3 regions of the Noviherbaspirillum saxi genome follow, and region 1 is predicted to be linked to each of the others. Evidence: predicted binding sites of a transcription regulator. Region 1 holds the regulator's gene; each other region holds the start of a gene.
The links. The regulator sigma-54, encoded in region 1, starts transcription at its own class of promoters, with help from an activator protein. The targets are predictions, from matches to a motif close to TGGCANGNAANCTGCTTT.
Positions count from the first base shown of each region.

Region 2: D3871_RS31275 (pilin) is a predicted target of sigma-54. The motif match lies at 2,484-2,501, and genes of this name have one in related genera.
Region 3: urtA (urea ABC transporter substrate-binding protein) is a predicted target of sigma-54. The motif match lies at 2,398-2,415, and genes of this name have one in related genera.

Region 1 is NZ_QYUO01000001.1:3,190,059-3,194,288, reverse strand. Features, by position in the region: gene D3871_RS15095 (enoyl-CoA hydratase/isomerase family protein) at 5-1,090, opposite strand; gene hpf (ribosome hibernation-promoting factor, HPF/YfiA family) at 1,243-1,590, opposite strand; gene D3871_RS15085 (RNA polymerase factor sigma-54) at 1,690-3,171, opposite strand; gene lptB (LPS export ABC transporter ATP-binding protein) at 3,189-3,929, opposite strand; gene lptA (lipopolysaccharide transport periplasmic protein LptA) at 3,931-4,230, opposite strand, start outside.
Region 2 is NZ_QYUO01000001.1:950,905-955,134, forward strand. Features, by position in the region: gene sucD (succinate--CoA ligase subunit alpha) at 1-688, shown strand, start outside; gene D3871_RS04605 (Stp1/IreP family PP2C-type Ser/Thr phosphatase) at 873-1,703, shown strand; gene D3871_RS04610 (FHA domain-containing protein) at 1,723-2,331, shown strand; gene D3871_RS31275 (pilin) at 2,550-2,987, shown strand; gene D3871_RS04620 (class I SAM-dependent methyltransferase) at 3,291-3,911, shown strand; gene D3871_RS04625 (sulfatase-like hydrolase/transferase) at 3,946-4,230, shown strand, end outside.
Region 3 is NZ_QYUO01000002.1:64,815-69,044, reverse strand. Features, by position in the region: gene urtB (urea ABC transporter permease subunit UrtB) at 1-944, opposite strand, end outside; gene urtA (urea ABC transporter substrate-binding protein) at 1,089-2,342, opposite strand; gene D3871_RS16140 (ABC transporter ATP-binding protein) at 2,587-3,696, opposite strand; gene D3871_RS16135 (ABC transporter permease) at 3,771-4,230, shown strand, end outside.

The sequences.
Region 1 (4,230 bases):
TCTATCAGGCAAGGTCGCGTAGCGGATGCGCATATGCTGGCCACGCCGGTTCGAAAAATCGTGCAATCATTGCATCATCAACCGCTTCCAGCGACGGTGGATTCCAGTTCGGCGTATTGTCCTTGTCGATGACCACCGAGCGGATGCCTTCCAGCACCTCCCCGCTTTCAAAGCTGCGGCGCACCATCGTGCGTTCCATCCGCAGGCAATCGGCCACGCTCATCGCCGCTCCCTGCCGCAGCTGCGACAAGGTCACGCACATCATCAGAGGAGAGCGCTTCTGCATGACTGCAAGCGTATTCTGTGCAAACGCGTCGCCATCGTCCGCGAGCGAGGCGGTAATGGTGCTTACGCTGTCATGTGCGAAATGGCGGTCGATCGATGCATGTTGTGCCGCAAGCTTGCTGGCAGCCGGATCGATCTGGGTCTTGAACGGTGCAGCGAACTCGGCCGCGGCAGCGCGTACATCGGTCGCTGTCGCCAGCAAGCCCAGCAGCGTGGCCAGCTCCGACGCAGGAACAAATACATCGGCCAGCCCCGCATACAGCGCATCTGCCGCGCCGATCACTTCGCCGGTCACGCCGAGATAGGTACCCAGCTGCCCGGGTGCGCGCGAAAGGAAGTAGCTGCCGCCGACATCGGGAAACAGTCCGATATTCACTTCCGGCATCGCCATCTTGGTACGCTCGGTAACGATGCGCAGCCGGTTCGATTCACCGCCCTGTGCCACCCCCATACCGCCGCCCATGACGATGCCATCCATGATCGCAATGTACGGTTTCGGATAGAAATGGATCAGGTGGTTCAGCGCATATTCTTCGGTAAAAAAGTCTTCCAGCAAGGCGCTGTCCCCGCGTGGCGTGGCGCTGCCTGCATCGTGGAAGAAGCGGATGTCGCCGCCGGCACAGAATGCCCTTTCGCTGCTGCTGTGAATGAGCACGGCACGTATCGCCGGATCGTTGCGCCATGCAAGCAGGGCCTGCGTGATGGAGCGCACCATGGCCAGCGATAGCGAGTTGAGCGCCTTCGGACGGTCCAGTGTGATGACGCCAAGATGGTGATGGATCGCGGTGCGGACGAATTCGGTCATGGAGAGGCGAGTATGGATTCGAAACGCCATATTCTATCGGCTATGCGATTGCGGCGTCGGTCGCGGCGCCGACATTCAAGATACCGCCAACAAAAAAGGGCGCCCATGGCGCCCTTCATTGCGATGCCGGTTTGCCCGGCGTGGATCACGATTTACGCGGCTGTCGGTGCTTCCGGCATGCGTTTGTGCGCTTCGCACTGATGATCCTGCATCTTGGTCTTGTACTTGATTACCTGGCGGTCCAGCTTGTCGATCAGCGTATCGATCGCCGCGTACAGGTCTTTGGCAAAGCTTTCCACATGTATGACATTCCCCCTCAAGCGCAGATTGACTTCGGCTCTTTGCCGCTTATCTTTTTCAGAGGGCTTTTCAACCCCGAGGATGACTGCAATATCAATGACATGATCGAAATGGCGAATAATCCTGTCCAGCTTGTTTTGCACGTATTCGCGAATGGCAGGTGTCAAATCGAGATGATGTCCACTGATTATGAGATTCATACAGCGCTCCTATGGATGGCGTCGCTGGAGGTTCGCAAACGTGCCCCGGAATGCGTAGACCGGCTACGCTGGAACACAGCAACATCACTACAACAAAGACTACAAGGATTTGCGCAGATTGACTGGAGGAATTTTCAGGGCTTCACGGTATTTTGCGACAGTACGTCGTGCCACGACCATGCCCTGTTCCCCCAACATATCCGCTATTTTGCTATCTGAAAAAGGATTCTTGGGGTCTTCTGCTCCTATCAATTGTTTGATCAGGGCCCGTATCGCCGTCGATGAAGCTTCTCCCCCTGCTTCCGTGGCGACGTGGCTACCGAAGAAATACTTCAACTCGAACATGCCATGGGGAGTGAGCATGTATTTTTGAGTTGTTACCCGAGAGATAGTGCTCTCGTGTAAACCAAGTGTATCAGCAATTTCACGCAAGACAAGGGGGCGCATTGCAACTGCCCCGTGCGAGAAAAAATTCCTCTGCCGATCGACAATTGCCTGTGCAACACGCAGGATGGTATCGAAACGCTGACGCATGTTCTTGATCAGCCATTTCGCTTCCTGCAATTGTGAAGAGAGTGATCCCTCACCTTTGCTCTGCTTGAGGATATTCGCATAGAGCGCATTGACGCGCAGTCGGGGCATGACATCGTGATTGAGCATGACTTGCCAGCCGTTCTTGGTTTTTTTCACAATCACGTCCGGCACAACATAATCTGATGCATCGGACGCATATAGCGCACCTGGGTGCGGATTGCATTGCTTGATTACGTATTGTGCTTCGCGCAGATCTTCATCGTCGCAATCGAGCGCTTTTTTCAGCTTATTGAAATCGCGCTGGGCGAACAACGACAGATGCTTTTCCACGATATCGAGCGCACGCCGCCGCGTCACCATCGGTACTTTCGGAAAGCGGCGGATTTGAATCGACAGGCACTCGGACGCATTGCGCGCGCCGACACCGGCCGGCTCGAAACTTTGCAATAGTTTTAGCGCGACATTGAGGTCGTCGATGTCGATGTCGAGCTCTTCCGGAAGACGCGCATGAATTTCTTCCAGCGGTTCATCCAGATAGCCGTTGTCATTGAGCGCATCGATGATCAATTCCACCAGTGCGCGATCGCGTGGTTCGCGCACCGTCAGCCGCATCTGCTCGAGCAGGTGTTCGCGCAGCGTGGTTTCATGCGCTTCGAGCTGAGGACGCGCATCGTCGTCTTCCGGCGCTTTTGAGGTGCGGGCGACATCGTCGAAACTCCAGTCGTTGTCGGAGGCTGTCGCATTCTCGCCGCCTTCGCCGCCCTCAAAATTACCTTCTCCTTCTTCGCGCGTGGTCGAAGACGATTCCTGGACCGGCGCTTCAGAAGTGTTGCTGGCCGGCGGCGTGTTGATCGCACCATCTGCCAGCAATCGCACTGAATGATCGAGCGGATCGTCGACGCGTTCCAGCATGGGATTGTCGGAAAGGATCTGTTCCAGCTCCTGATGCAGCTCGAGCGTCGACAACTGCAGCAGACGGATAGACTGTTGCAGTTGCGGGGTCAGCGCGAGATGTTGCGATACGCGAAGTTGGAGTGTCTGTTTCATGCCTGTCTGCTTCTTCCTTACATCCGGAAGTGCTCGCCGAGATAGACCCGGCGCACGGATTCATTGGCAATAATGTCGTCAGGTCGGCCGCTTGCCAATACCGACCCCTGGTTAATGATATAGGCGCGATCGCAAATGCCCAGCGTTTCGCGCACGTTATGGTCGGTGATCAGCACACCGATACCGCGCTCCTTGAGAAAGCGCACGATGCGCTGGATTTCAATCACCGCGATCGGGTCGACGCCGGCAAATGGTTCATCCAGCAGCACGAAGCGCGGATTGGTCGCCAATGCACGCGCGATCTCGACCCGGCGCCGTTCGCCGCCGGATAGCGACAGCGCCTGGTTTTCGCGCAGCCGTTCGATCTGCAGCTCGGCCAGCAATCTTCCGAGGCGCTTGTCGATTTCCGCTTTAGGCAGCGGCTTGTCATTGACCCGCTGTAATTCCAGTACTGCGCGGATATTGTCTTCCACCGTCAGCTTGCGAAATACTGACGCTTCCTGCGGCAGGTAAGACAATCCAAGTGTCGCACGACGATGAATCGGCATGCGCGATATCGCGACGCCGTCGAGGTCGATCTCGCCGGAATCCGATGGCACCAAGCCGACGATCATGTAAAACGACGTGGTCTTGCCGGCCCCGTTCGGGCCCAGCAATCCGACCACTTCACCACTTTCCACCTGCAGCGACACGTCGTGCACAACCTGTCGAGTGCCGTAACTCTTTTGCAAGCCGCGAACGACCAATGTGCTTGCCATGCTACTTGTCCTTTGCGTCATTGCGCGGCTGTATGATCGCCTTGATACGCCCGCCGCCAGGCTTGGTTTCGCCCGATGGTGTATTGTTGACCGTGAAGAACTCGGCGCGGCTGTCGTAGGAAATGAACTCGCCTTCGACTTCATCGGTTGGCTTCTTTCCTTCCAGTCGCCGCATCTTCGCTTTTGAAAACAGCTTCACCATTTCCGTCTTGCCGTTGTATTCGATACGCTCAGCCTGCCCTTCTACCCATTGATCGGGCCCGGCATCGCGCTTCTGCCGGAATGTCGCCAGGCCGCCAGG
Region 2 (4,230 bases), 2.2 Mb from region 1:
CAAGACCGGTGCAACCGTATCCGTGATCTACGTTCCGCCCGCAGGCGCTGCCGACGCGATCTGGGAAGCGGTCGAAGCCGAGCTCGACCTCGCGATCTGCATTACCGAAGGCATCCCTGTTCGTGACATGCTCGCACTGAAAGACCGCATGGCGAAAGCCGGCAGCAAGACCCTGCTGCTCGGACCGAACTGCCCGGGCCTGATCACGCCGGACGAAATCAAGATCGGCATCATGCCCGGCCACATCCACAAGAAGGGCCGCATCGGCGTAGTTTCCCGCTCCGGCACGCTGACTTATGAAGCAGTCGGCCAGCTGACCGCACTGGGCCTCGGCCAGTCGTCCGCAGTCGGCATCGGCGGCGACCCGATCAACGGCTTGAAGCACATCGACGTGATGCGCATGTTCAACGACGATCCGGACACCGACGCCGTCATCATGATCGGTGAAATCGGCGGTCCTGATGAAGCCAATGCAGCACGCTGGATCAAGGACAACATGAAGAAGCCCGTCATCGGCTTCATCGCTGGCGTCACCGCGCCACCGGGCAAGCGCATGGGCCACGCCGGCGCGCTGATTTCGGGCGGCGACGACACGGCACAAGCCAAGCTGGACATCATGGAAGCCTGCGGTATCACGGTCACCAAGAACCCGTCTGAAATGGCGAAGTTGTTGAAGGCAGCGCTGTAATACGACTTTCTCCGGCGCTCGCCGGAAGAAATAAAAACGGGGAGCTTCGACTCCCCGTTTTTATTTGCTCTTTTTCCCATATGACGACTTCTGGATTTCAGGAAAGCCAGCGCTTGCGCACTGCAGCGTACGATCTCCCTTGGTGCATTCAAAAATCGTCGCGTCATGCACGTATAATCCGCACATGGCACACAGGCTCGAACTCCAAATCGCCGCAAAGACAGATACAGGAATGGTGAGATCGCACAACGAAGACGCGATCTTTTCCAGTCCTGAGGACGGCATTGCCATTCTTGCCGATGGTATGGGCGGCTACAACGCCGGCGAGGTTGCGAGCGCGATGGCAGTCGACGTGACGACGCAATATCTCAAAGCAGGTCTGCCCGAGCTTACTTCCCAGCGACGCGACACGCGGCTGCATCATCTGGTCGTTGAGTCCATACAGCGCGCCAATACCGCAATACTCGAAGCCGCACACGCCGACGAACGCTACGAGGGCATGGGGACCACCATTGTGGTCGCGATATTCCGCGAAGACAAGCTGACGCTTGCCCATGTCGGCGACTCGCGCGCTTACCGTTTGCGAGCGAATCAACTTACGCAGATCACACGTGACCATTCCTTGCTGCAAGAACAGATCGACGCTGGCCTGGTTGATCCCTCATGGGCTCCCTATGCACAGAACAGAAATCTGGTAACGCGGGCGGTCGGTGTCGATGCGAATATGGAGGTCGAAATCCATGAGCATCAGGTTGAAGAGGGAGATGTGTATCTGCTGTGTTCCGATGGCTTGTCCGACATGCTGTTGGACGAAAAAATCAGGGAAATCATGTCGCAAAGCGATATGCCGCTTGAGATAGCATGCGACACGCTGGTACAAGCTGCAAACGGTAATGGCGGGAATGACAATATTTCCGTCATGCTTGTCGGCGTGCATTTGCTTCAGGTCACACGCGGCGGTTTGTTTACTCGCCTGGCGAACTGGGCATCTCGTTTCACCACCACAATTTCGTAACCACAGGTTGGAGAATATTGTGGCAAAAATAATTCTGTCCTCGGGTAATGCAGTTTTGCGCGAGCTTCCGCTAGTAAAAGCCCGTATTACGATAGGCCGAGCGCCCCAGAATGACTTGGTGATCGACGATCCGGCCATCAGTGCCGAACATGCTGCCATCACGACGGCGCATGATGGATCGTATTTGGAAGACCTGAACAGTACCAATGGCACGGAGATCAATGGACAGCCTGTCAGGACGCATTTTTTGCAGGACAAGGACGTTGTCACGCTGGCGCGTTATACCCTTATTTATCTGTCCAGCAATTTGTCGCATTTTCCCGGATCCCTTGACCTCGATATCACAGTAGGCAGTAGCAATACCCGGGGCGCTGGAATCATAAAATTAAGAACCGAACTTGGTGCGGACCGAGAAATCGCTTTGTCCAAACCGCTGACGACAATCGGCTTACCCGGCTCCTGCGTTGCCTTAATTGCAAATGATGCAGGAAGCTATGCGGTGGCTCGCATTGAGGGCAGTATTCAGCCTTTGCTTAATGGACGTCCGCTCGGCGACATGCCGGAAACGCTCAGGCATGGCGATATGATCAAAGTTGCAAATAGTGAATTACACTTTCTTCTTCTTTAGATCTGTAACAACTTTTGCACACAATGTCGTTATGCTCGACAAAATTTGGTTCCTGGTTCTTGAAATGACAAAAATTGTCAGGAAGACTTAGAAATCACCTCCGACTGTGACAAATTTTATTCATTTGCATCGCTGAAACAAGAGTTTCTCACTGGCACGTCACTTGCTGTAAGGGAAGCAAGACAGACAAGCTGTCTTCTTTCAAAGGGAGAAACATTATGAAATCAATGAAAATGGTCCAAACAGCACAGCGCGGCTTTACTCTTATCGAACTGATGATCGTTGTTGCGATTATCGGTATTTTGGCTGCGGTTGCGTTGCCGGCGTATCAGGATTACACGAAGAAGGCGCGCTTCAGTGAAGTCCAAGGGTTGGCTGAAGGGCTGAAGAGCCTTGTTACGACGTGCGCTTCCGAAGATAGCGGAAGCTTTACCAATTGTGATAGTGGCAGCAGTGGCATCCCGGCTGCTCTTGCAGCGGCGACGACCAATACCGCTACGCTTTCGGTTGCGGACGGCGTGATTTCCGGGGCTGCTACTGCAGCGGCAGATAGCATTACGACTGAATTGCGCCCGGCCTTCAATTCCGCTTCTTCGATCATCACGTGGACCAACGCCGGCGGCTGCGTTGCTAAGGGCTGGTGCAAGGCTAACTAATTTCCTGATGCTTCTGTAATAGGAAACTGCTCTGTATAACCGGTGACCGAAAGTTGATCCCGGTTTGTTCGACAAGGCGGATAATTTACTCAGTCTTGGATGTATCCGACACCTCGATTCAACTTTGAATCGAGGTGTTTTTGTTTCCCTTTGAAAGTACGGAGTCTGGGAAGCAGGGTGATGAAACTGGGAGTCGAGAAAGCCGCGGCGAATATACGGTAGGCGCACGGGTTGGTGAAACACTTGCTTTGTAAAACTGTGCTCATCCGAACGATGAGCGGTCAGCATTGGAATAATAAAAACATGAAGCAAATTGCACTTGAAGATGTTGTCAAAACCTACCGACGTTATGCTCCATTTTATGACCGTCTCTTCGGGGCGGTTCTAGAGCCCGGTCGTCGTGCTTTAGCGGATGTAGTGTGTAAATCAAGTCCTGCTTCAATATTGGAAGTAGGGGTTGGAACAGGATTGATGCTCTCTCGCTATCCGGCTGATTCATCAATTGTTGGTGTCGACGTTTCAAGTGAAATGCTTGAGGTCGCAGGTAAAAGAATAAAAAGCGGCACTACACGTGAAATTCATCTCATCAAAATGGATGCAGAGACAATGAATTTCTACGATGCGCACTTTGATTGCGTGACCGTGCCTTACGTCTTATCTGTCACACCCAACCCCGACAAGCTGATCGCTGAAATAAGGCGCGTCTGTCGCAAAGGAGGACTAATTTTTATCCTTAACCATTTTAGCGGCAGCCATTTTTGGTGGTTTCTGGAGCGAGCCGTACGGTCGATTGCCGACAAAATCGGATTTCGTTCAGACTTCGGTTTCGATGAACAGATTCTCAAGCATGACTGGGAAGTACTGTCAGTAAAGAATGTCAACTTCCTGGGTCTTTCCAAACTCGTTGTTATTCGCAATGTTTAATATGCGAACAACGCAACTGATCAGACTAGCCGGAATGGATGTAGCGGTTTGGTATTGCATCCCATCGATTTTTCTCTTCTTTTACGTTCATTACCACGCTGTTTCCAGTGAGGCAATTGGCCCGCATCTTTATCTGTTGCTTATTGGCCTGTTGAGCCTTGTCCTGTCGAGGCTTGTGTTGTATCGGTTGATTCCTGATCGGCGCGTGGCACATATAGTTACGTCATGCGTGATTTCCGCCGTACTGTTGTCGATGCTGCTGTACTACGGACTGGTATTGATTGGCCTTGGGTCATGGGCACGCGTGATTTCATGGGAC
Region 3 (4,230 bases), on a different contig from region 1:
CCCGCAACGAGGAAAGCGGCCGGTAACGCCGCCAGCAGATAGAAATCGATTGAGCTGGGCAGATACTGGCGAAACAGGGTCTGGCACATATAAGTGGTGTAGGCACCTATCATCAGCAACTCGCCATGGGCCATGTTGATGATGCCCATCAGTCCGAAGGTGATTGCCAGCCCGAGCGCAGCGAGCAGCAATACGCTGCCCAGCGACACGCCGTAAAACAGGTTGCCGACAAACTCCGTGCGCGTAAGCCGCGCATTGATGGCGCTGATAGTGCCGACAGCGGCGATGCGCACCGATTCGTCCGGTTCGTTGTAGGTGCCTTCCGCGTTCTTTTCCAGCATCTGTGCCAGAGCAGGTATCAGGTTCGCATTGGAGCTGCCCTTGAGCGCTTCGACCGCCGCCTTGCGGGTGGAGGCATCGGGCGACTGCAGATTTGCCGTTGCGGCAACCATCTGCAATACCTCCTTGATGTCAGGATCGGTTTCTTTTTCGAGCGCCTTCGTAATCAAGGGTAATTGGCCGGCGTCGGCGCCTTTTTGCATCGCGAGCGCTGCAGCCATGCGCTCCGACCGGTCTGGGGACAGCAATCGAAAGCCAGATAGTGCGCCTTCGATCGCGCCGCGCAGTCGGTTGTTGACGGTGATGCCGTCGATGCCATCCGGCGGCGAGACCGTATTCCCGACTTCGGGATCGAAGGCCTTGTTGTCTTCGATAATGAAAACCTTGCCATCCGGATTCGCGTACAAGCTATCGTTCTTCAAGGCATTGAGCAACTTGAGCGCATCTTCGTTAGCGAGTGCCGCAATCTGATTGACGGCTTCGATGCGCGCATCCGGGTCGTCGCCGCCCAGCGGTTTCAGCAACGCCGGGTCGATCGCCGCATGGGCCGTGAGCGTCATTGCCCACAACCATCCGATAGCGAGTACATATTTGATAGATTTCATTTGCGATTTCTTGGCAAGACGAATCACGAAAACGGCAGGCGTAAAAAAGCCGGAGTGTGGAACAAGGGGTCACGCTCCGGCCCGTAGTACCGATTCCCGCGCCGCTCCCTAGCGGCAGGGCGCGGGGAAAACAAGCAAGCCAGATTACATCTTTTGCTTGCCTTCGTTACCTGCGATGAACGGGCTCCACGGTTGCGCGCGGATCGGGCCCTTGGTCTTCCAGACAACGCTGAACTGGCCGTCGGGCTTGATTTCACCAATCATCACCGGCTTGTGCAAGTGGTGGTTGGTCTTGTCCATGGTCAGTTCAAAGCCGGACGGCGACTTGAAGGTCTGGCCGCCCATCGCAGCGATCACCTTGTCGGTGTCGGTGGACTTGGCTTTTTCGACAGCCTGTTTCCACATATGAATGCCGACATAAGTCGCTTCCATCGGGTCGTTAGTCACGACCGTGCTGGCGTTAGGCAGCTTCTTTTCGGCAGCATAGGCTTTCCATTGCTTGATGAAAGCATCGTTGGCCGGATTTTTCACCGACTGGAAATAATTCCAGGCAGCGAGGTGGCCAACCAGCGGTTTGGTGTCGACGCCGCGCAGCTCTTCTTCGCCGACCGAGAAGGCGACGACCGGCACATCGGTAGCCTTCAGGCCTGCGTTGCCGAGTTCCTTGTAGAAGGGCACATTGGAATCGCCATTGATGGTTGAAATGACTGCTGTCTTGCCGCCAGCCGAAAACTTCTTGATGTTGGCAACGATGGTCTGGTAGTCAGAATGGCCGAACGGTGTATAGACTTCATCGATGTCGGATTCCTTCACGCCCTTGGATTTCAGGAAGGCGCGCAGGATCTTGTTGGTGGTGCGCGGATACACATAGTCGGTGCCCAGCAGCACGAAACGCTTGGCGCCGCCGCCGTCTTTCGACATCAGGTATTCAACGGCAGGGATCGCTTGCTGATTCGGCGCCGCGCCGGTGTAGAACACGTTTTTCTCAAGCTCTTCGCCCTCGTACTGGACCGGATAGAACAGCAGGCTGTTCAATTCCTTGAAGACCGGCAGCACCGACTTGCGCGATACCGATGTCCAGCATCCGAACACCACCGCCACCTTGTCTTGGGTAACCAGCTGTCGCGCCTTCTCTGCAAACAGAGGCCAGTTCGAGGCAGGGTCCACAACGACCGCTTCAAGCTTCTTTCCCATCACGCCGCCTTTTGCATTGATCTCGTCGATCGTCATCAAGGCCACGTCTTTCAACGAGGTTTCAGAGATCGCCATGGTGCCCGACAGGGAGTGGAGGATACCGACCTTAATGGTGTCGGCGGCCAGGGCTTGCGGCATCCAGGCGGAAGCGGTAAGCATCAAAGCGCCGGCAGCGGTCGCTTTCAAAAGGGTGCGACGAGACATTATTGCTCCTAAGGTTATTGGTGGGTCGATGTGTGCGATAGCTCGCGGGCAATCTTTAGCATGTTGCGTGCCATGCAATACCAATGACTTAGTGAGCCTCTTTAGTTGGAAACATGCGCAATCAAGGTGCGCTTTAGACCGTGCATGCACTAGTTACGCTCTTATTTGGCGATAAATAAGGCTGTATTGGTGCGAAAACTAAAACATGCACGCGAAGCGTGCATCGCCGGACTTAGGCGGTGCCTTAGTTGGTCAGCGTGGGGTCTGAGGGAAAGGTGACGACATGATCGGCACCGAGGCGTATGCCGATCCGTTCGCCGATCGCGTGATCGTGATGGGATGGAACCAGTGCCAACACGGATTGGCCGCTTGGCAGTTTTAATGTGTAGAGAAATTCCGCGCCGCGAAAAGCCTTGCGCACGACCTCGGCCTGCAGCGGACTTGCGTCGTCATGAATGACATCGTCCGCACGCAGCAGCACATCTACTTGGTCATGCTGCTTTTCATTGGTGGCGCAGACATCGATGCCCTGCCATAGCGGCAGGCTGCCCAATTCGATATGGACCTGCTGTCCGGGCAGGTCCACGGTTCCCGGCGTGAATACGCCTTGACCGATAAAGTCGGCAACAAAGCGGTTTTTCGGGCGATGGTAAAGGTTGTAGGCGCTATCCCACTGAACGATCGCGCCCTGATGCATGACGCCGATATGGTCGGCAATGGCAAATGCCTCATGCTGATCGTGAGTGACGAGCACGGCGGTGGTACCGAGCTCTTTCAGGATATCTCGTACTTCGAGTGCGAGGCGTTCCCGGAGGTCCACGTCAAGATTGGAGAACGGCTCGTCGAGCAGCAATAGCTCCGGCCGTGGAGCGAGTGCTCGCGCCAACGCGACCCGCTGCTGTTGTCCGCCTGACAACTCGTGCGGATATTGTCGTGCGTGCGCCGTAAGGCCGATCATCGAGAGCAGGCGGTCGATGCGCTGCTTGCGTTCGGTGACCGGCAGTTTGCGCAGGCCGAAGGCGATATTTTCCCAGACCGACAAATGCGGAAATAGCGCATAGTCCTGAAACACGACCCCGACGTGACGCGTTTCAGGCGCGGCGGTCGACCGCATATTGCTGAGTTCGCGTCCACCCAGTGAAATACTCCCGGCGAGCACGGATTCGAAACCCGCAATCGCTCGCAACACGGTCGTCTTGCCGCAGCCGGAAGGACCGAGCAGACAGCCAATTTCCCCTCGTGCCAGCGAAAAGGACAAGCCACGAACAACCTCATGGACCTGGCGACCTTGCGGATACCCGACGCGAATGGATTGCACATCAAAATGCTGCTGAAAGTCTGGCTGCGGGCTCATGTTATTGCAGGTTAGGAATTCTTATTGATTATAATTCTCATTTACTTAACCCGTACACAGGATTGCAGATCTTTATGCGACACCCGATGCAGTGGCCGAACGCCTGCGGTGCCAAGCACGTCTGCCGCGGCGGCGCTCAAGCTCTCTTGCTCGCTTCGCTCGCGGTAGCCGTTCTGGTCGGCATACCTATTGTCGGTGTGCTATCAAACCTGCTTACAGTGAGCGAAGCCGCCGGTGCGGATACCTTCGGGCATCTCTGGGCAACGGTAATGCCCGAATATCTTTTCAATAGCTTGGCCATTGCCGCGATCGTCGCGATTTTTGCCGGAATCGGCGGCGTTGCATGCGCCTGGCTGGTGGCGGTATTCAACTTTCCGGGGAAAAAGATATTTGAATGGGCATTGGTCTTGCCGCTTGCGATGCCGGCCTATGTCGTTGCCTATGCGTACACGGATTTCCTTCAGTTTTCGGGACCGGTACAAACTGCCCTGCGCTCTGCTTTCGGGTGGGAAGCTCGGGACTACTGGTTTCCGC